DNA from 3 places in the Pseudoalteromonas sp. CNC9-20 genome. Region 1 is predicted to be linked to each of the others. Evidence: predicted binding sites of a transcription regulator. Region 1 holds the regulator's gene; each other region holds the start of a gene.
What was found. The regulator sigma-54, encoded in region 1, starts transcription at its own class of promoters, with help from an activator protein. The targets are predictions, from matches to a motif close to GTTGGCACGNNNNTNGNNT.

Region 2: the regulator sigma-54 is predicted to act here: its motif matches at 4,656-4,674, upstream of flgJ (flagellar assembly peptidoglycan hydrolase FlgJ).
Region 3: the regulator sigma-54 is predicted to act here: its motif matches at 6,315-6,333, upstream of flgA (flagellar basal body P-ring formation chaperone FlgA).

The regions. Positions count from the first base shown of each region.
Region 1 is NZ_JAKRFS010000004.1:117,812-125,602, forward strand. It holds gene hpf (ribosome hibernation promoting factor) at 1-54, opposite strand, end outside; gene MHM89_RS10800 (RNA polymerase factor sigma-54) at 80-1,576, opposite strand; gene lptB (LPS export ABC transporter ATP-binding protein) at 1,601-2,326, opposite strand; gene lptA (lipopolysaccharide transport periplasmic protein LptA) at 2,326-2,850, opposite strand; gene lptC (LPS export ABC transporter periplasmic protein LptC) at 2,840-3,394, opposite strand; gene kdsC (3-deoxy-manno-octulosonate-8-phosphatase KdsC) at 3,391-3,942, opposite strand; gene MHM89_RS10825 (KpsF/GutQ family sugar-phosphate isomerase) at 3,942-4,910, opposite strand; gene MHM89_RS10830 (calcium/sodium antiporter) at 4,920-5,891, opposite strand; gene MHM89_RS10835 (ATP-binding cassette domain-containing protein) at 6,096-6,890, shown strand; gene mlaE (lipid asymmetry maintenance ABC transporter permease subunit MlaE) at 6,899-7,678, shown strand; gene mlaD (outer membrane lipid asymmetry maintenance protein MlaD) at 7,691-7,791, shown strand, end outside.
Region 2 is NZ_JAKRFS010000005.1:198,467-206,257, reverse strand. It holds gene MHM89_RS13545 (flagellin) at 1-140, opposite strand, end outside; gene flgL (flagellar hook-associated protein FlgL) at 419-1,666, opposite strand; gene flgK (flagellar hook-associated protein FlgK) at 1,672-3,681, opposite strand; gene flgJ (flagellar assembly peptidoglycan hydrolase FlgJ) at 3,685-4,620, opposite strand; gene MHM89_RS13525 (flagellar basal body P-ring protein FlgI) at 4,771-5,862, opposite strand; gene flgH (flagellar basal body L-ring protein FlgH) at 5,874-6,554, opposite strand; gene flgG (flagellar basal-body rod protein FlgG) at 6,569-7,357, opposite strand; gene MHM89_RS13510 (flagellar basal body rod protein FlgF) at 7,379-7,791, opposite strand, start outside.
Region 3 is NZ_JAKRFS010000005.1:186,849-194,639, forward strand. It holds gene MHM89_RS13460 (retention module-containing protein) at 1-4,617, shown strand, start outside; gene flgN (flagellar export chaperone FlgN) at 4,675-5,103, opposite strand; gene flgM (flagellar biosynthesis anti-sigma factor FlgM) at 5,096-5,422, opposite strand; gene flgA (flagellar basal body P-ring formation chaperone FlgA) at 5,495-6,211, opposite strand; gene MHM89_RS13480 (chemotaxis protein) at 6,379-7,311, shown strand; gene MHM89_RS13485 (protein-glutamate O-methyltransferase CheR) at 7,359-7,791, shown strand, end outside.

The sequences.
Region 1 (7,791 bases):
GTTGCGAAGAGAATCAGTGATTTCTACGTGACGACCGGTAAGATTTAATTGCATAAGCATTTTCCTTCTTGTCTAACGTCTATATCAAACTTTTACGCTGATTTGACGGTGGAATGGCTAGCGATTCACGATATTTAGCAATCGTGCGCCGAGCCACTTTAATTCCTTGCTCGGCTAGTACGTCGGCAATCTTGCTATCACTCAACGGTTTAGCAGGATTCTCCGCAGCTACTAGCTTTTTGATCAATGCTCGAATCGCTGTAGACGAGCATTCACCTCCGTTTTCGGTTGTAACATGGCTGGAGAAAAAGTACTTCAGCTCAAAAATACCCCGTGGTGTATGCATATACTTTTGGGTGGTCACACGGGAAATCGTTGACTCATGCATTTCCACCATTTCGGCAACGTCATTAAGCACCATTGGCTTCATTGCCTCTTCACCATGTTCAAAGAATGCCTGTTGTTGTTGAACAATGCAATTAGTTACTTTAAGTAGCGTATCATTGCGTTGTTCCAAGCTCTTTATAAACCATTTCGCTTCTTGTAAATGCGAGCGAATAAATTGACTATCACTTTGCGACTTACAGCTTCGCGACATTGATGCATAGTGATCGTTAACGCGGATCTTAGGCATACTATCTGGGTTTAATTCAACCACCCAGCGGCCTTTAACTTTCTTCACCGATACGTCTGGAATCACATACTCTGACTGCTCTCGCACAATCGTGGCTGCAGGAGTCGGATTTAAACTGTGTATCAGTGTCATCACCTCTTTTAACTGCGCTTCTTTAAGCTTAGTCTTTTTCATCAAGGTGCGATAGTCACGACTACCAAGCAAATCAATATAGTTACAAACTACCTCTTTGGTCTCTTCAAGCCAAGGGGTTTGTGGGTCAAATTGCTTGAGCTGGATCAACAAGCACTCTTGTAAAGAACGCGCACCAATTCCTACTGGATCAAAGAGTTGGATACGCTTAAGAACGGCTTCAATTTCATCGAGCTCGATACCATCGTCTTGTTCATCATGATTCAAGCTTTCCAGCAGATCTTCACAGCTGACCGTTAAAATGCCGTTGTCATTGATGGCTTCAATGATAGCTGTGGCGATGGCCTCGTCGGTGGCACTAAAAGGTGTTAATTGCAGCTGCCACATTAAATAATCATGTAACGACTCGGTGGTTTCGCCTTGGTAGATAGACTCATCTTCTGGCATAGGCCCAGAGGAGGCAACGGGAGCCGCACTAATATACTCATCCCAAGACACATCCATGGGCAAGTCTTCACTGATGGACTCGTTGTTCATGGCATCAGCACTTTCAACTTCATCCTTACTGGCGCTGGCCGTCTCGGCGGTATCGTTATTTTGGTTGTCGGACGTCGACTCTTTTTGCTCTTGGTTGTCGTTATTGTCGGCGTAATTGTCTTCTTCAACTTCAAGTAATGGGTTGGCGTCCAACGCCTCTTGAATTTCTTGTTGGAGATCCAAAGTACTGAGCTGCAACAGGCGAATCGCTTGCTGCAATTGTGGGGTCATTGTTAATTGCTGGCCTAGGCGCAGCTGTAATGATTGCCTCATGTATCTCTAACAATCCTTTAATCGTTATAATCTAAACTGCTCACCCAAATAGACGTCGCGAACCGTTTGATCGGCAAGAACTTGCTCTGGAGTGCCAGAAGCAATGAGCTCGCCATGGGAAACAATGTATGCGGTTTCACATACGTCTAGGGTCTCTCGCACATTGTGGTCGGTGATTAATACACCAATACCACGATTGCGCAGATGCTCTATGATTTTCTTTATATCTAACACTGAAATAGGGTCGACACCAGCAAAAGGTTCATCCAACAAGATAAACTTTGGGTTTGCCGCTAATGCTCGCGCTATTTCTACCCGGCGACGTTCGCCACCAGATAACGCCATTCCTTGTGAGTCTCGAATGTGCTGTATATTAAACTCATCAAGCAGGCCCTCAAGCTCGCTTTCACGCTCTGCTTTGCTTAAGCCCTTGCGGGTTTCTAGGATGGCCATCAAATTTTGAAAAACTGTCAGCTTTCGAAAAATAGATGATTCCTGCGGTAAATAACCAATACCTAAGCGCGCACGAGAGTGCATCGGCATTAAGGTGATATCCTCATCATCAATACTGATGGTGCCTTTATCACTGGGTACTAAGCCAACTATCATGTAAAAAGTAGTTGTCTTACCGGCTCCATTAGGGCCGAGCAAGCCGACGATACTACCTGCTTGCACCTCTAAGCCCACACTTTTGACGACCTCCCGGCCTTTATAGCTTTTCGCTAATTTTTGTGCTTTAAGAGTCGCCATTATTGCTCTTTCTCCGGCGTATCGTCACTTTGTGGTGTTAATGTTGTGCGCACTCGTGTGCTGGAGTTTTCATCTTTTTCGGCGGTGATCAGCTGTTTGGCAATATCATAGCTTATGGTTTCGGCAACGATATGCTGGTCGGCCATGGCAATCTTAGCATCACCTTGAATTTTAAGGGTCTCAGAGGCGACGTCATAACGAATTTCCAGCGCCTGTGCAGAAATCTCGGTGCCATCTTCCATCACTTCGGTGTACACAGCTGGTGAGCCGGTGGCTACGAGCAATTGCTTGTTATCACCCAATTCTGGACGACGGTGAGCCTCAAGGCGGTCAGCTTTTATTTCCCGTTTGCCGTGAACAATATGCACGTTCTTATCAAAAATAGTGATATTTTCTTTGATCAGTGCTTGTTGTTTGTCGGCATCAATTAACACTTCCTTGGCGGTAATTTGCTCAGCAGTAGCGCTGGCAGAGCATAAGCCAATTGCGATGGATGTAATTAATGCACTGATTTTATTGGTCATAATATATTGTTCGCGTATGTTCTGTTAATTCAACTATCTCTGTATTGAGGTCTGCTTTCAAGCCTTGCCCGGTGATCTTCATATTCGGGCCACTTAATACTACAGCTTGCTCGGACTCCATGCGCTGGCTATCTATATCAACTTGAATGGCCTCAGCGCTGACCTTCTCAATCATCGCCCCTTCTTTTAAGTTGGTGGCGGTGACGTTATTTTCCAAGATCAAAATGTTGTTGTTGTATAAAGTCGCTTCATCGGCGTTTACCTGCCAATTTTCTGTTTCACCATATAAGGTAAATACCGGCTTGGTGAAATGCGTAAACCCGAGCTCTTGATACAGCTCCATTTCCTCAGCATAAACGGTGTGGCTTAACTCACCCTGATCGTTATAACTAGTCTGACTTAGCCCAGTTGCGATATAGTCGGGTGTGGCAATATGGTCTTGCTGAGCGACACCATCATCTGTCGACTTCATAAAATAAGGGTACCAAAGCCACGCCATCGCGACGATAAATAGCAGTGATATGAGCGCTCTCGCTGCGTTCATGTGCTACTTCCCTGTGTTCCCAGGCTGTGTCCTTGGGCCAGCATCAGCAAATCTGTGAGCTCACGCACAGCACCAAAACCCCCTGGTAGCAAGGTACTGTAATGGGCTATTCGCTTAACCAGTGGGTGAGCGTCGTTAACCGCTACGGCGAACCCGACTTGCTCCATCACCGGTAAATCAGGGCCATCATCACCAATGTAGGCTATTTGCTCATCGCTTAGGTTTAATGTGCGTTTTAACTGTGCATAGGCTTCGAGCTTATTCTCTTTACCTTGATAAATGTGGGGGACACCCAAGCTTTGCATTCGCGTTTTTACTATCTGTGATTGTCGCCCGGTGATAACAGCAACTTCAACACCCGCATTGAGCAACGCTTTAATGCCGAACCCGTCTTTGGTATTAAAGGCCTTTAATTCCTCGCCTTGATTGCCTAAATAAATACGGCCATCTGAAAACACGCCATCAATGTCGCAAATTAACAATCGAGTGCGCTGTGCACGTTGCCATGCGTCTTCGTCTATGGCTTGGTATAATTCTGAAAACAACACTAAATCACCCCCGCGCGCAATAAGTCTTGCGTATTCAGCGCGCCAATGGGACGTTGCTCGTGATCGGTCACAATGAGTCCATTAATGCGTTTTTGCTCCATAATTTTCAGTGCTTCCGCCGCCAGCATATGAGCATCGGCTGTGGTGCAGTTTGGAGTCATTACCTCAATCAGCGCGGTGTTGTGAATATCCACTCGCTGCTCCAATACACGGCGTAAATCGCCATCGGTAAATAACCCTACCAGTCGCTCATTATCATCGACAACAGCGGTCATTCCTAAGCCTTTGCTTGAGATTTCTAACAAGGCTTCTTTAATGCTTTGTGATTGGTGACTGCGTGGCACGTCATCGCCGCTATGCATAACATCATTCAAGGTCAGTAATAAACGTTTACCTAAGCTACCGCCGGGGTGGGAGAGGGCAAAGTCATCGGCGGTAAAGCCTTTGGCTTCTAATAAAGCAACAGCGAGTGCATCGCCCATTGCCAAGGTTGCGGTAGTGCTTGCGGTGGGGGCTAAACCCAGTGGGCAAGCTTCTTGCGATACTTTAATGCAAATATGGGCATCCGCTAAGGTCGCCATACTTGATTGAGGATTGCCGGTCATGGCAATCATGGGCGCGCCAATACGTTTAATTACTGGAATAATGCTCACAATTTCGTGCGTTTCGCCAGAGTTAGAAATGAGCATAACGATGTCATTTTCAGTGATCATGCCTAAATCACCATGGCTGGCCTCACCTGGGTGCACGAAAAAAGCTGGAGTGCCGGTACTTGCTAGGGTCGCGGCAATTTTATTACCAACATGTCCTGATTTACCCATGCCAATAACGATGACTCGGCCGCTACAAGCCATGATCATCTCGCACGCTTGAATAAATTGTGCGTCTAAATACTGATGTAACTCCTGCAAAGCGGTTTGTTCTATTTCTAAAACCCGTTGTGCGGTGGCAATAAAGCTTTGGCTCATACTATTACTCTAGGCTAACTGACTAAAAATATATCCTTGGTAGGCAAAAAATGCGACTAGTAAAAAGCCGCCCTCGATTCTGTTGATACGCCGCGCGCCACGAAAGTTCAAACTCATGGCAATAAGTACCACCGTTGCCGCAATCATAATTAATGCATCACGGTTAGCGGCGGAGGGGTCGATAACCGATGGGTTTAAAATACCGGCGATGGATAGAACAGCGAGAATATTAAATAGATTCGAGCCGACAATGTTGCCCAGTGCTAAGTCGTCTTCATTTTTCAGCACCCCAGCCACACAAGCAGCAAGTTCCGGTAAACTAGTGCCAATGGCAATGATGGTAAGCCCAATGACTAAATCAGAAAGGCCAAAATACTGGGCTATATCCACTGCTGAGTCGACAATAAAATGCGAACTGATGGGTAGCATCGCCATCCCGATAATTAACCAAATCAGTGCGGACTTGGTGCTCACCCCACTGGGTATTTCATCACAGACTTCACTTACCAAGGGATCGTCATCATTACTTTTTTGATTGCGTGAAATAACAATCAAAAAAACGATAAAGGTGACAAAACCGCCCGCCAATAACCACCCCTCGAGCTGAGAAAAATAATTATCGGTAAACATATACCACGCAATCAGTGACACCACGAGCACAATGGGCATTTCGCGCTTTAGTGTAATGGAGGACACTGAAAGTGGGCGTAGCAAAGCAGTAATACCTAACACCAAGAGAATATTGGTAATGTTTGAGCCAACAGCGTTGCCGACAGCGGTATCGGTTTTATCTGCCAGTGCCGCAGAAGCTGATACCATCATCTCTGGTGCCGACGACCCCATTGCGACCACAGTCAAACCGATGATTAGGGCTGGCACCCCTAAGTTGCGTGCCAGCGCAGCTGCGCCATAAACAAAACGATCCGCACTCCATACTAGGGCGACAAAACCAGCGACTAGAATGGCGAAAGAGGTGAGCATGATTAATGAGCCATTGATGTAAGTGAAACCTTGGCGCAGATAGTAACAAACTGGGCTGTGTTTGTGTAAGAAAACCGTGTGTTTAGGTGTTCCACTGAGCAGGAATTTGAACGGGCTTACAAAAATTTACAGAATCTTTTTTCCCTCAGCGTAAAAAAACTTTAAAATACGAGGTCTAATGATAGAAATGAGCGGGAGAGCGACTTGTCGCAACCAATAGTAGAAATCAAGGATGTTACCTTCTCGCGCGGAGAGCGTGTTATCTATCAAAATATGGACTTTACCATTCCGAAAGGGAAGATCACTGCTGTTATGGGCCCAAGTGGTATAGGTAAAACCACTTTGCTCAGGCTGATTGGTGGGCAATTAAAGCCCGATTCGGGCGATATTTTATTTCAAGGCAATAGCATTCCAAGCATGTCACGTTCGGCGCTTTATCAAGCGCGAACAAAAATGAGCATGTTGTTTCAAAGTGGTGCGCTGTTTACCGATATGTCGGTGTATGACAATATCGCCTTTCCTCTTAGAGAGCACACTGAACTCAGTGAGGAGTTAATTCGCTTGGTGGTGTTAATGAAACTACAAGCGGTTGGCTTACGTGGCGCAAAAGATTTAATGCCTGCTGAATTGTCCGGGGGGATGGCACGCCGCGCTGCTTTGGCTCGCGCGATAGCCCTAGACCCTGAGTTTATCATGTATGATGAGCCTTTTGCCGGACAAGACCCTATCTCTATGGGCGTGTTAGTGCGCCTAATTAAATCACTCAACGAAGTGTTGGGGTTGTCTTCTTTGATTGTTACCCACGATGTGCAAGAGGTGTTGAGTATCGCCGACCACGTGATTATTCTCGCCGACAAAGGGGTGATTGGCAGTGGCAGCCCGGCACAAATGCGTGAACATGAATCGCCCTTAGTGCAGCAATTTTTGCAAGGGCTGTCTGATGGGCCAGTGCCTTTTCACTTTGATGCTGAGCCTTATGAACAGGAGTTGTTGTCATGATGCAGTCGCTGCTTAATTTGTGGCAACGCCTTGGACATAAAAGTCTAAGCCGTTTCGCGTCGATGGGGCGCGCTACACAGATGTTGCTGGGTGCCTTAATTAGTGTTCCTGATGTGCGCAAAGGCACGCCCTTATTAATTCGACAGCTGTATATGGTGGGTTTTCAGTCACTGATTATTATTTTGGTGTCAGGGCTGTTTATTGGCATGGTCTTAGCTCTGCAAGGCTATACCGTATTAGTTGATTATGGCGCTGAAGATAGCTTGGGCCCCCTGGTTGCTTTGAGCTTATTACGCGAACTAGGGCCGGTGGTGACGGCGCTGTTATTTGCTGGTCGCGCTGGTAGTGCGTTAACCGCCGAAATTGGTTTAATGAAAGCCACCGAGCAGTTAACGAGTTTAGAAATGATGGCTGTAGACCCGCTGAAGCGCGTCATTTCACCACGCTTTTGGGCCGGCATGATTAGTATGCCGCTGCTTGCGCTGATCTTCTCTGCTATTGCCATCATCGGCGCACATTTAGTGGGCGTAGATTGGCTTGGTGTAGATAGAGGCAGCTTCTGGTCTATTATGCAAGCGCAAGTGTCGTTCGAAAAAGACGTTCTCAACGGCCTGATTAAAAGCTTTGTCTTCGCCTTGTTGGTAACCTGGATAGCCCTATACAAAGGCTATGACTGTATCCCGACCTCTGAGGGGATCAGTAAAGCGACCACAGAAACCGTTGTGCATTCATCATTAGCCGTTCTTGGCTTCGATTTTATTTTGACCGCCGTAATGTTTGGCGGCTAAAGGATTAACACCATGAATTCGAGAAAAATTGAAATTTTAGTCGGCTTCTTTGTCACTCTTGGTGTGGCGGCGCTGGCAATTCTGGCTTTAAAGGTCGCCAATGCAGGATTAGC
Region 2 (7,791 bases), on a different contig from region 1:
CCTGCCGCATCGTCAGCTGCGCTGTTGATACGAAAACCTGATGATAAACGCTTGAACGAGGTATCTAACTCGTTACCTGAATTCATTAACTGACGCTGGGCGTTCAGTGAACTTACGTTAGTATTTACATAAAGTGCCATGTCATTTCTCCCACAGTAAACTTTGAATTTACTCTCAAACTGTCAATTACTAAGCGAAAGCTTGTTTTTTGACGTTTTGCTAAGTTACTTAGGTTATCGGGCGAGCACTTTTTTCCTTTAGTATTTTTTTATACTTTTTTTCAACACTATGAATTTAAATATAAAAATTAATAACTTTACTTATAAGTTGGTACGTTGAGGCAGGAGAAGAGCGAATAGTTATAGGAACAAAAAATAAAAAAGGGCCTCACGGCCCCAACCACAAATAGCAACCTCAACTAACCGATATAGTCAAATAAGGATAAGTTCGACAAGCGGTTAAAAGTGGCTTGCGAAGCCTGCAGTGCAGTCTCATGACGAGTTAACTCGGTTACCGCTTCAGCCATATCCACTTCGATGAGATCTGCTTTAGCCTCTTTGTTATTAACATCAACGTCGGCATTGGAAAACTCAATGCGCTCGGCTGTATTAAGACGTCCACCTAGGCCAGCTTGAGTCAGAGACACTTGATTTTGGGCGCTACCCAACTGTACTAAGCCATCAGCTAAAACTTGATGATAGTCCTGCATAGCCAAACCCGGGGTGGTAATGTTATTAATCAAATCTTCAAGGGTGTTAAGCACGTTGTCTCGCCCCGGCGGGGCCAAATCGAAGGTCGCCTGTCCAGGAGCTGCGCCTTGAATATCAATTTCCATACCAGCAAACTTAATCGGCTCACCGGGAGTGTAGGTCCCAGTAACCGCAGGCGTTAATGGCGCCCCGTCTTGCAGTATTTGATAGCTATCGGGAGGGCCGGCCGTGATATCCACCGTCATCGTGTTGGCGGTTGCGCCAGCGGCTGGGTCTGAGTTGTAATTTTGTTTATGAAATTGGTCAAAAGCGTTTTGTTCGTTCACATACACTGTTGCCGAAGTCACACCGCCGCCGGGCGTTGCTGTATTGCTGTCAACATTTAAACGCGTGGGTACTTTTTCAAAAACATCGAAACCATTGTCTGATGATTTAATGCTCACTCCCTCGGCAACCGTAACTTTATGTTGGCCTTGGTCGCCACCATACTCGTAACGCCCACTTGCACTATTAAACTGGTAACTCTGGTTGTTATCTTGATAGCCAGAAAAGATAAACTTACCGTCTTCAGACTTGGCATTCATCAAATCAAGCAAGTTAGCCTGGATGGCTTTTAACTCTTCCGCTAAACCTTTACGGTCTTGCTCTGTTAATGCACCATTACCAGCCTGTACGGTAAGCGTATTAGCACGTTGAATAGAGTCTTTAATGTTTTTAAGGACACTGTCTTCTGTCTCTAAACGACTGTTGAGCAAATTAAGGTTCTTGGTGTATTGCTCGTTACTAGCAATAGCATCACCATATAGCATGGCTCGCGTTGTTGCAGAGGGATCATCAGATGCAGTTAACACGCGCTTTTGCGTATTGATCTGCTCTTGTGCTTTGGCAACCTTAACCTGGTTTTCTAAAATACTGGTTAAGCCTTTTTGATAAATTTGATTATTGGATAAACGCATATTACTTACCTCGCGGAGCTAAGCAGGCTATCAAACACCGTTTGTGCTGTAGAGAGCACACGCGCTGATGCCGCATAACTTTGTTGGAAGCGCAGTAAATTAGCCGCTTCCTCATCTAAATTGACACCTGACATCGACTCATACCAAGCGTTCGATTGCTCCTCCAACGCAGAGAAAGCCGCATGACTGGTTTGTGCTTGGCTAGTTACAATCCCTATATCAGTCACTATACCTGCGAATGCCTGGTTGAATGTTTTGAGATTATCGGCGCTGCCACTGCTGAGCACATTTTCTCGCACTAACTCTTCGCTTTGTAGCCCAGCGAGTGCCAGGCCATTACGGTTATCGTCAAAACCCCCGGTATTAAACTCGAGGCTAAATGTATCACCTGCAGCCGGGTTGCCCTCAATATTAAAGTCAAAGCCATAGTTAGCGTACGGTGCTCCTGCTTGAGCGAGCATATTTTCAGCAGGCGGTGTAATGGTAAAAGTCGTTGTACCGTTGCCATCGGTAATCGTGTACTCGTTAGGATTACCTGTTTTTTGCAAGCTGATTGGCCCATTCGTCAAGCTTGGCGGCGGGCCCACAGTGATGCCCGTTGAGTTGGCAATATCAGTCACAGAACCGGGAGAAATTGCCGCTTCACTGACGTTATTTAACGCTGTTTCGGTGCGAATTGGCGACGCTAATGCCAGCTTTTCTGGCCGCGTGGTCGCCAACCCAACATTGCTGGCTGCAAAGGCATTTAACTTGATATCAAAGCTATCTCCCGCCGCTGGCGCACCTGTCACATCAATATCTAAGCCGTAAGACTCGCCACTTGTTACTGTGGTTGAGTCTATCACTCCCGCCGTTACGTTGGCCGTCGACGGCGTACCGATAGGCTCACCTTTATTATTAAGGGGCACTATCTCTACGGTTGTTGGCGAAGTAAAGGTAACACGGAAATCCGTTGCCGGAATCTCTTTGCCCATCCCCTGCTCTAAACCAGCCTGCAAATTGCCCGACCCCGCATTAGCGGCGAATGGTAAGCCGTTGACGGTGGGCAAAGTGAACAGATCACCTCCTATTTCACCGTTGGCGTCCATCCCCAAGCGGTTTTGCTGGTTGAAGGCGTCGGCCAATGATAAGCCCATTTGCCCCAGCTGATTTTGCGCCGGTATGAGTACCTCGTCTCGATAAGCCAGCAGGCCACCAATCTCACCTTTTAAGCTGTTGGTATCAACCTCTAAGCTATTGGCTTGTCCGGAGGTCACATCAAGGCGAAGTTCCTTAAGATTCGGATCTGGATCGCCATTTAACGAGAACAAGTTAAAGCTACCATTTTCCATAACCAAGGCTTCACCTGTAGACATGAACACCAATTTTTCACCATGAGGCCCATCGAGTGTTTCTAGGTTCATTAGCTCTGAAAGATCTTTAATCGCTTTGTCGCGCTCGTTATAGACCGAGCTGGCATCAGCTTGATCTTTCTTGCCATGAACAGCCGTAATTTGGTTATTCAGCTCACTAATTTTCTCAATTAAGCCATTGGCTTCATCAGCAAGGATCCCAAGCTGATCATTCACCACACTCTTTTGTTGCGATACAATTCCTGACAACCTATCCATCTGATTAACAAAGTTTTCCGCGTTGGTGAAGAACAACGAGCGGGTAACGTTGTTAGAGGGCTGGTTCAGCGCCTCCTGCAAATTATTAAACATGCCATTGATTTGCGTAGATAGACTATTGGACTCCTCAGAGAACTGACTATCAATACGCTGTGCTTCCTCCATGAAGCGCTCAAAGAAGGAGCGATTAGAGGTGTCTCTGTTGAGTTGCTGTTGTGCAAACTCATTGAGCAAACGATAGGTTTGCCCACGGCCAACCTGATTGTCGAAGGTGGTGCCATGCTCTGTACGCTCGCGCACGTAGCCTTCGGTATTAATGTTGGCAATATTTTTACTGGTAGTATTAAGCAGCTCGGTATTGGCACGAATGCCTGAACTGGCAATGTTTAGTAGGTTAAATGACATGATCTACTCTCCTTGCCTTAGCAGATCACCGGCTAGGGCGCGTAATTCGCTTTGCCCTAACACACGTTTAATTTTCTCTGCATACTGTGGATCGGTGGCGTAGCCAGCTTGTTGTATAGCGTCGATAAACTGATGAGGCTTATCGGCCACATCTAAAGCCTGCTGGTAACGGGGATTAGTTTTCAAAAATGAGACAAAATCATCGAAACTTTGCTTAATAGAGTCATACACTCGGAACGGTTCTTTGCGCTGAACCGCAACTCCTCCTTCATACTCTAATGTTGGTTTTACAGTCGCTTCCCCCTGCCAGTCACGGTGCGCTTTGATATTAAATAAATTGTTCGAACTTTCACCGCTCGCAGTTTTAATAATGTGCTTGCCCCAACCAGTTTCCAATGCAGCTTGAGCAACCATAACACCGGGGTGCACACCGATTTTACCGGCCGCTTCACGGGCAACGTCCCACACCCCTTCGACAAACTCTTTGGCATTGGCGAAATCGGCTTTGTGAGCGATAGGAGATGCCTCAGTGTGTTGTTCTTGGGTTTTCACTTGCGCGTTGTTTAATCGTGCATCACGCAAAGCTGACGCAGGCATATAGCTGTCTTTTTGTGGCGATAACTGTTGCACAATCAAATCGGCCAAGCCCAATGAGCCATTCGCCGATAACTCACTGGAGAGCTGCTGATCATGCATGTCTTGGAAGTATTTAACGCTGCTGGCATTAAACGGACTGTCTTCATCTTCGAAGGCTTCATTGGCTTTGCGCATGCTTTTGAGCAGCATTTGCGTAAAGATAGACTCAAACTGCTGCGCTGCTTGCTTTAAGGCCGCGCGCTCGCCGTCGCTGCCGGCAGGCTGTTTTAACGCATCTTGACGAAGCTTATCTAAGCTATTGAGATCGAAGACGCTTTGCGTTTGCAGTTGGTTAGCATCCATAAGACTGACAAAGTTATGACTAGATGCAAAAACTAAAGCAAAAAACGTACCACTGACTTTATAGTTCTGATTAACAAGAACTTAGATGGCTATAAAAACAGCAAACCCCAAGGCTTTGGGCACTTGGGGTTTGCTGTTGCAGTATCAGATTTAAATGACCACCAACTGACCATTAATAGCACCAGCCTCTTTTAACGCCTCAAGAATGGCCATTAAATCTCCCGGTGCGGCGCCCACTTCATTAATTGCGCGCACAAGGTCGTCTAAACTCACCCCGGGGTCAAAAACAAAGGCACGCGAGTCGTCTTCACGCACATCAATAATACTTTGATTGGTCACCACCGTCTCACCCTCTGCCAATGCATTAGGCTGCGACACTTCTGCATTTTCGGCGATGGTCACTGTGAGCCCGCCATGAGTAATAGCCGCTGGCTGCAACTTAACATTTTTGCCAATCACTATGGTGCCAGTACGGGAGTTGACAATGATTTTCGCAGCATTATCGGCAGGAGTGAATTCAAGGTTTTCCAGCGTCGATAAATAAGCAACTCGTTGCGAAACATCACGTGGGGCAGTTACGCGCACTGACGCCGCGTCCATTGCCATTGCGGTATTCGGCCCGACAAGATTATTAATGGTATCGGACAAGCGCTTCGCGGTAGTAAAGTCAGGGCGATTAAGATTAAAGGTAATGTAATCCCCTTGGGTAAAGGGACTCGGGATCGCGCGCTCGACAATGCCGCCATTAGGAATTCGACCCACAGTTGGCGTATTGACCACCACACGTGAGCCATCAAGCCCTTGCGCGCCGAGGCCACTAACAACTAAGCTACCTTGAGCAATAGCATAAATATTACCATCGACACCTTTTAAAAAGGTTTGCAATAAGGTACCACCGCGTAGGCTCTCGGCACTGCCTACTGAAGATACAGTGACATCCATACTCTGGCCGGGTTTGATAAACGCCGGCATATCCGCATGAACGGCAACCGCTGCAACATTATTAATCTTAGGCTTAAGGTTGGCCGGCAAAGTAATGCCAAAGTTATTCAACATCGCTTTAAAGCTTTGTTCGGTAAAGCGGCTCTTCTCTCCCGTGCCAGGCAGACCCACAACCAGACCATAACCCACTAATTGGTTACTACGTACGCCCTCAACCATGGCCACATCTTTGACACGCTCGGCAAAACTTTGCCAGCTAGTCAACGCCATGCAGAACACGATAAGGTTTAACCATTTCATGACTGGACTCCTTAGAATGGGAACAAAGTGCTCATAAAGAACCGTGATAGCCAACCGGCACTTTGCGTTTCTTGCAGCTCGCCTTTGCCAGAATATTGAATACGCGCATTAGCGATACGGCTACTTTCTACGGTGTTTTCGGAGCTCACGTCAGCTGGGCGAACAATGCCTTCTAAGCGAATAAACTCCTGCCCAGTATTAAGCGTTAACCACTTTTCGCCACGAATCACCAAATTACCATTGGGCAGCACGCGCATCACGTTCACGGAAATGTTGCCTGACAAACTGTTGGATTGATTAGATTTAGCGTCGCCGGTGAACGAAGCATCTGAGTTCACACCCATTTGAATGCTATCTCCACCGATATTGACCGGATTGCCGCCTAAACCAATAACCGGCTCTAACCCCAGCTCGGTTTCTCTGTCAGTTTCCGTTTTTGCCGTTTTTGATGCTTGCGTTGACTCACGCAGTACCACAGTAATGATATCTCCAGTACGCAACGCTTTCTTATCGGCATACAAATCGTTCGCCAATACGGGGTTGAAAAGGCCGCCACTTTGGGTCATGTTTTGTGTTGCTTCCTGCGGATACATCGGCGCATAGTAAGGGTCGTTTTCGACAACATGGGAGTTTTGTGTAGAAACACACCCTGTAGCAAGTACAAAAGTAATTGATAGTGCAATTGGCCTAATCATAATGCCCTCACTTATAGCTGCTGATTAATATAGCTGAGCATCTGGTCTACAGATGAAATCACTTTAGAGTTCATCTCATAAACACGCTGTGTCTCAATTAAGTTGACCAGCTCTTCGGTCACATTGACGTTCGAAGTTTCCAATGCTCCTTGAACAATGATACCCAAGCCGTCTACTCCCGGGTTACCTTGCACCGGAGCGCCGCTGACAGCGGTTTCGGTGTAAAGGTTTTGGCCCATAGGTTCAAGCCCTGATGGATTAATAAAGTCACTGATCACCAACTGACCAATCACTACATTGTCCGCCTGTCCGGCTACGCGCACCGAAACCTCTCCGTCTTGCGACACAGTAATAGACTGCGCGTCATCGGGCACGTTCATTTCTGGTTGCACCGGAAAACCAGCACCACTGGTGACGATACGACCGTCTTCGTCGGTCGTGAATTGACCATTACGGCTGTAAGCAATATTGCCATCAGGGAGCAACACCTCAAAAAAGCCTTGTCCTTGAACCATCCAGTCGAGGGAATTCTCCGTGCTTAGCATATTGCCCTGGGAGAAATTCTTCTGGTTAGCAACCACCTTGGCACCGGCGCCAAGCATCAACCCCGAAGGCATCTCTGTATCTTGTGAAGAGCGCCCGCCAGGTTGGTTGATATTTTGATACAACAAATCTTCAAACACGGCGCGGCTTTTCTTGTAACCGACCGTGCTGGCATTAGCCAAGTTGTTGGAAATAACCGAAATATCGGTCTGTTGGGCGTCAAGCCCGGTTTTACTGATCCACAATGCTGGGTTCATAGTAGTGACTCCTCGCTAATGTTACATAATCCGTAGCAGTGACTCAGCACGCTGGTCATTCTCTTCGGCGGTTTTCATTAGCTTGACTTGTAATTCAAACTGACGTTGATGGCTGATCATATCGACCATTTCATGCACAGGATTGACATTCGACATCTCGAGAGCCCCTGACATGATTGAGACATTTTCAGAAACATCAAGTTGTTGGCCATTCACGGGCCGAAACAGACCGTCGTTGCCCTTTTCCACCTGATGCCCTGTGGCCTCAACGATTTGCAATCTGTCCACTTCTTCAAGAAAGTTGGCCGGTGCGCCTTGAGGGCGAACTTGAATGGTGCCGTCTTTGCTGAAACTTATTTTCTCAATCGGAACAGGCAGGATTACAGGCCCCCCTTCGCCAACAACTTGACGGCCATCTCTATCGAGTAGCATCC
Region 3 (7,791 bases), on a different contig from region 1:
TTGGACAGCCAAGCGCCCAGTATAGTCATTGACTCACTGGCAACCATCAGTGATAGCACCCCAATAATCAGTGGCAGCAGTGATGAAATCGGCGCTACCGTCAATATATTGGTTACAGATGCGGCGGGAGTTGCGCAAAGTTTAACGGCTGTCGTCCAGGCAGATGGTAGCTGGCAGGTGGAGGTGCCACAGGCGCTGGCTGAGGGAGAGTTTGAGGTACAGGCTAATGTCACTGATGTGGCAGGTAATAGCGCCAGCGATAACGAGCAAGGAGTTATAGATGTCAGTGCGCCGGAGTTAACGATAGATTCTCCTGTGATTACCAATGACACAACCCCCATTATTACTGGCACCAGTAGTGAAGTTGGGGGCACCGTTATTGTGATTGTCTCTGATGCTGAGGGCAATCGACAAACATTAGAAGCGACAGTTCAGCAAGATGGTAGCTGGCAAGTACAAACTCAACAGGCGCTAGGTGAGGGAATTTACCAAGTATATGCTAGTGTTGTTGATGCATCTGGTAATAATGCCAATGATACTGCTCAAGGCGAAGTGGATACTACAGCGCCGAGCCTAACCCTGACTCCCTTGGGAGTCACGAACGATCCCACCCCAGTGATTTCCGGAACAAGTGATGAGATAGGAGCAACGATAGCGGTCGAAGTGGTTGATGCGAATGGCACAACTCAGTCATTCACTGCTGTGGTGCAAAGCGACGGGAGTTGGCAAGTGGAGGTGCCGGCAGAGCTTGCTGAAGGGGGATACCAAGTTGAGGCCAGTGTGAGCGATGAAGCTGGAAACAGCACATCAGCAACGGCAAGTGGAACAATTGATACCAATGCTCCCGATTTGAGCATCGACCCGCTATCACCTACCAATGATGTAACACCAACGATTTCAGGTTCCAGTAGTGCAATAGGTGCCGCAGTAAATTTGACTCTCACCGATGCAAATGGGCAGATACAAACCGTAACAGCGGTAGTGGCGGCAGATGGTAGTTGGCAAGTGTCTGTCCCGCAGGCGCTTGCTGAGGGGGTGTTTACCGTTTCAGCGAGTGTTACTGATGCCCAAGGAAATGAAGCGCAGGCAAATGCCCAAGGGCAAATAGATGTTACGGCTCCGACGCTCAGTATTGATCCGCTTGGAGCGCAAAGTGATACCACGCCTATTATTTCCGGTGTTAGTTCGCAAGTGGGCGCAAGCGTGGTTATCGAGGTCACCGATAGCGATGGTACGACGCAAACGTTAACAGCAGTGGTGCAAAGCGATGGCCGCTGGCAGGTAGAAGCCTCCCAGCCGTTAGCTGAAGGGGATTATACTGTACTTGCATCAGTGACTGATGAAGCAGGGAATAACACCCAAGCGTCAGCGCAGGGCAGTATTGATGCCAGCGCACCGGATTTGACCATCGACAACCCGGGTATAGGCAATGACACAACTCCAATCATTACTGGCAGTAGTTCTGAGGTTGGAGCAACGGTGGCTATTACCGTGGTCGATGCCAGCGGTAATACCCAGACGGTTCAGGCGACGGTGCAAGGTGATGGCACTTGGAGTGCGTCGCTCGCTGCGCCTTTAGCTGAAGGGCAATACACTATCACCGCCGAAGTCAGTGACAATGCCGGTAACCAAGCGAATGATCAAGTCCAAGGCGAAGTGGATATTACAGCACCCTCTGTGACAATTTCGCCCGTTGGCAGTGTGAATGATGAAACCCCTGTAATTAGTGGCAGTGCTGAAGGCAATGAGGGAGATGTTGTATCAATTACCGTAGTTGATGCCAGCGGAGATAGCCAGAGTTTTACGGCACTGTTAGCCGGTGATGGCAGTTGGACAGCTGAGGTGCCCACTGCACTTGCTGAGGGGGATTTTGATATTACCGCCAGCATTACTGATGCCGCAGGAAACGAGGGCACCGACAATGAATCTGGTACTGTTGATACTGCCGGTCCAGGGATCACGATTGATCCCGTAGGAGTGATAAGCGATGCCACTCCTGTTATTTCTGGTATATCAGCGGGCGCTGCGCCTGGAGCCGTGGTGTCAATAGTCGTGGTTGATGCCCTTGGCAATGTTCAGAACTTGAGCGCCACAGTCGGCGCAGACGGTACATGGAGCGCAAACGTTGGTGCAGCGCTGGCAGAAGGAGAGTTTACTATCACAGCCAGCGTTGACGATGGAGCTGGCAACACCTCAACGGATTCTGAGACAGGGGTTATCGATACTCTTGCTCCAAGTGTTGAGATTGACCCACTCGAGCTCACTAACGACAACACGCCCCTTATTTCTGGGGGCTCAAGCGAGGCGAACAGCCAATTAACACTTATCTTTACTGACTCTCAGGGGAACAGTCAAAGCGTAGTCACTACCACTGATGACAATGGCGATTGGCAGGTATCCGCTCCTTCAGCGTTAGCCGATGGTACTTATACCGTGGCCGCGACCATTGTTGATGATGCAGGCAATACGGGTACTGATTCTCAGAGTGCTGTAATTGATACCATTGGCCCTGAGTTGACCATAGTGCCATCGTTTCTGTTAGGTAATCTCGTTTCCTTGTCTGGTACTTCGGATTTGCCCGCAGGCAGTGAGGTCACCATCACAGAGCACCTCGTCGGAGGAGGGATTGGTGCAACGTACACAGCGATCACCGATGCGGATGGCAATTGGACTTTAGTTAATTTGACGGTGCCGCTTCTGACATTAGCCTATGTGACTGCGTCAGCCTCTGATGCCGCTGGTAATTCGACCACCATCAGTACACTCGATTTTGATAATGAACCGCCTGTCCTTAGCATTGATACCCTTGGCTTAACTAATGACAGCACGCCAGTTATCAGTGGCACAACGGATGTGGCTGATGGCACCGTGGTAGAGGTGATAGTGACCGATGCGTTCGGTGACCAGCAAACCCTGCAAGCGTCTACCTCAAATGGCAACTGGTCTGTGGCTGTGCCTACGGCGCTGGCTGAAGGTGGTTTTACTGTAGCAGCGGCAGTACGTGATGACGTTGGCAATCTAACCGAAGTGAGCGCAACCGGCGAGGTGGATACCACCGCCCCTAGCCTAAGTGTGAACGTGCCAGCAAATGGCAATGACAATACCCCGCTTATCTCAGGGACCAGTGATGAAATAGGTGCCACTGTCTCTGTCACAGTCACTGACGGCAATGGTGATAGCCAGAATATTTCTACTGTTGTAGCAGCCGATGGCACCTGGGCTGTGACGCCTTCAGCGTTATCTGACGGCACCTTCTCCGTGAGTGCAACGATAATGGATGATGCGGGCAATATCACCACAGTGTCTAATACCGGAAGTATTGATACTCAAGGAGTGAGTGTCACCCTTGACCCATTAGGGTTAGGGAACGATGCCACACCGCTGCTGAGCGGTACATCGAGTGAAATAGGCAGGGAAGTGAGTATTAGTGTGCTGGATAACAACGGTGATACTTACACACTCAGTGCGACGGTAGACGGCAGTGGTAATTGGTCGGTGCCTGCCCCCAGCCTAGCTGAAGGAGATTACACCGTAACCGTCAGTGTTTCTGATGCTGCTGGCAATAGCAGCAGTGCAAGCGACACTGGCACCATAGATACCATTGCACCGACAGTAAGCATTGATCCAAGCAGCGTGGCACTAACTAATGACAACACCCCGCAAGTCAGTGGCTCCTCAAATGAAGCGAATGCTCAGGTGAGTGTGCAATTTGTGGATGATGCGGGCACTATCCACACGGTGACCACCAACACAGATAACAACGGTGATTGGTCTATTAGCGCCAGCGCAGTACTGGTCGATGGTCAATATACGGTGACCGCACGTGTTACCGACCAAGCGGGAAATACCGGCAGTGCTGTGGATAGCGGTATCATAGATACAACTCCCATTAGCTTTGAGGTCACTGATTTTGACCCCGGCATTTTGGGATTAGTGCTACCGTCAGCGGAAGGCACAGCACCTGCAGGTACAGAGATCTACATTATTGGCTCTAGCCTGCTAGGTGTAGGGCTAGCTGGCATCGACCTTGATGTGTTAAGCACGTACCCCAGCACGACGACTGACGGTGATGGCAACTGGCAGTACACTCTATCTTTATTAGATGTTGATTTACTTAGCGGTGAAGATTATTACTTCGTGACTATTGATGATGCCGGCAACTACCTCGTAAAAGACACTGACAATCAAGAAGTGGATCGCGGCTCAATTTATGACAATGCTGCTGCGGATGAGACGTTGGAGGCCAGTGTGGCAAGCGAAGATGATTTGGCCTTCGAATCAGGTGAGCAAAGCCATTATGCCAGTGTTGAAACTCTGGATTATGAGGCTGTAAGCTTGAGCTTAAATGGCGAGCAGTTTACCGAGTTTAACCAAGTAAAAGAAATCACAGTCAATGCCGAGCAAACTATCAGTGAATCGGGCTTGTTAGGCGCTGAGTCTATTTTGGATAATCCCGATGAGGCAGAAGAGGTATTAGCTCAATTTGATGATTTAGCCTCAGAGCAAACAATAACGAGCGAGGAGCATGGCTTTGGAGGAGCCTCGCAATATGCCACTGTTGGCGATGATGAAGTGATCAAAGCAATGCTGGATAGCTCGGGCAAAGGCGAACTGTAAGAGGTAAAAAAGGGAGCTTAGGCTCCCTTTTTCAAATCAATATTTAGCTTAGTAGGTTCAGGCTTTTAAGTTCTTTACGATTTTATTTTCGCTGCGGTCAATCCCGCCGTCGGCAGCATAGGTTAATGAACTTGGTGCGCCGATAAGAATATCTTTGAGTTGTTTGACGGTGAGCTGGGCATTGTGAGCAGCCTGAGCATTCACTTGATTTTGCTGTTTGCACTTTAGCAATAAAGTCTGTGCATGCTCTATCATCTCTTGGTGCGGCGCTAATACCTCTTGCTCTTGCGCTTTTAATAGCTGAGCAATATGCTGGTCTTGTTGCTGAATTTGAACAAGCGCCTGTTCTTTTTTAGGCGTTAATTCCTTCAGCTCATCACCACTGCGCCCGGCAATAGCGCTCAGCTCATCTTCAAGTAGTTGTAGCAAGTCTTGTAAACTTGAGAGCTGTTGGCCGAGAGCCACACTAAGTGCCGAATCAGCCATACAAATCGAACTCAAACGCAGCGATGTTTTTAGCAAGCTTTTCGCTATCTACTTGATATTTGCCTTCACTGATAGCTTGCTTTAATTCGTCAACCTTTTGTTGATCGAACCCTGATGAGCGCTCAGCTTTTTCTTGCAAAGACTTCATTTGCTTTGCTTGTGGGGTAAGGCTTACTGAGTCTGCTGCAGCCTTCGTACTGGCTTTTGCATTTGCCTCATTACCTTGCGTTTGCGTTTGGTTGAGCTTTTGTTGCTCCACTTTATTTTGTGGTGTGTTGTACACCGAGCCTTGCTGGCCTTTGTTGACTTGATTCACCATCACTAATTACCTAAGCTATATTGACCTTTGCACTGTTTATCGGCCATTCTAGCCAATACTTTAGCATAAAATTTAAATATTAACCGCCACGGTTTCCACTGCTGTTACTTTGGCATTGATCAGCCGGCCAGACTTTACATTACGCACGCGAATATTGTCACCGACACCGCCATCTTCTAGCGCTTCTCCAGATGTTTTTATAGTGAGTCCGTTAAAGCGGGCAATAATGCTCACATTATCGCCCTTACACACCATACACAACTGATTCATACTAATTGGCAATCCTCTGCGAATACTGCGTTTACTGCGGCTGCCGACAATAACTTCTGGCTGCTCTATGTAGCGAGCGCGAACAAAATGTTGCGGACGCTGCTCCGTCGTTAAATCATCAGCACTAATAATTTGCCCACGGGCAATGTGATCATTGGCGACCACGATAGTAGAGAGCTTACTGATGCGTACATGGACATACTGACTCCAAAGAGCAGGACTTGAACACTTAAGTTTTACTGTTACCTGCCGATTAAATGGCGGAGCGCTAGCCGTAGAGGCTTGCGGTGTTACTGCACACTCTCTGGGACCTATGCGCGCATCTAAGTCCATCGCTTGCACTTGCAGCTCTTGATCGGGCTGAATCTGCGCTTGCTCTGTGATGTATTGCTCAGCAAGCGTTTGCAAAGCGTGGCGATCATAGCGCTGTTGTTGGCCGTTGTTTGCCTCAGCCGTTGAGCTTATTAATACACCGGCTATTAACCATAAGCTTTGGAAAAGTTGAATTTTTTTGAACATACTCACCATGTTTCGACTATGCTTATTGGGTAAAACAGGGTATAACTACGAAGCGTCAAAAACTGGGCGTTCTAGCGTAGTTATACTAACGTATGAAGCTAAGAAGCAAAATGCGTTCCTATTTGGCGCGAGTGTGCGAAGTTGTAAATTAATGCTAGGAGAATCCGATGGCTGGCATTTTAGATTCTGTCAATCAACGAACCCAACTTGTGGGTCAAAACCGCCTTGAATTATTGCTGTTTAAACTAAAAGGACGCCAGCGGTTCGGGATCAACGTTTTTAAAGTTAGAGAAGTCCTTCAGTGTCCACCACTAACAAATATGCCGAAAACGAATTCTTATATTCGTGGGGTAGCGCATATTCGTGGACAAACTATTTCTATCATCGATTTGTCTATGGCTGTAGGCGGTCCGGCCATCACTGATATTGAAAATTGCTTTATTATTATCGCCGAATATAACCGCTCTGTGCAGGGGTTTTTGGTGGGTGGCGTTGAGCGTATCGTCAATATGAACTGGGAAAAGATTATGCCACCGCCGTCAGGTGCGGGGCGTTATTCTTACCTTACCGCAGTGACTGAGATTGATGACGAGCTCGTAGAAATCTTGGATGTCGAAAAAATTCTTGCAGAGATCAGCCCTGTTAATACCGAGGTCAGTGAGGGCATTGCCTCAGATGGCGAGATGCAGAAAGATCTCGGTGAGCGTATTGTGTTTATTGCCGATGACTCTGCCGTGGCGCGTAATCAAGTAAAACGGGCGCTGGAGCCTCTCGGGGTGCAAACTGAGCTGGCGAAAAACGGTAAAGAGGCCCTGCTGCGATTAAAAGAAATAGCGAAGCTCGACTGCAAAGATGATATCACTGAGCGAGTGGCGTTACTGATATCGGATGTGGAAATGCCAGAGATGGACGGCTATACCTTAACAGCAGAGGTCAAAGCGGATCCGAAGCTGGCACCATTGCATGTGATACTGCACACCTCTTTAAGTGGCGTATTTAACCATGCGATGATAGAAAAAGTTGGGGCGGATGATTTTATTGCCAAATTTAACCCCGACGAACTGGCTACAGCAGTTAAAAAGTGGGTGCATTGTGATTAATGCCGCCTTGTCTTGTAACCGCTTCAAGTGAGTTAGGTGAGAGTAATTTGGAAAATAAGCATTTAGAGCTCGGTGAATACAACCAGTTTCGTGCATTTTTAGAACAGCAGTGTGGCATTGTGCTGGGTGATAACAAACTTTACTTAGTTAAAAGTCGCTTGGCTCCGCTGATGGCTCGCTTTAGCGTTGAATCTTTGTCGCAGCTAGTTAGCAAGACGTTGAGTCCGCATGAGCGGCAACTTCGTGCCGCTGTTGTTGATGCCATGACCACCAATGAAACATTGTGGTTTCGCGACTCTTATCCGTTTGAATTATTGAAGACAAAGCTCTTACCTGAGTGCAAAGATTTACGTCGGCCGGTAAAAATTTGGTCGGCGGCCAGTTCTTCAGGGCAAGAGCCCTACTCAATAGCGATGTCAGTGGCCGAATATCAACAGTCTCGCCCAGGTCAACTGTCCTCGGGAGCGCAAATAATCGGTA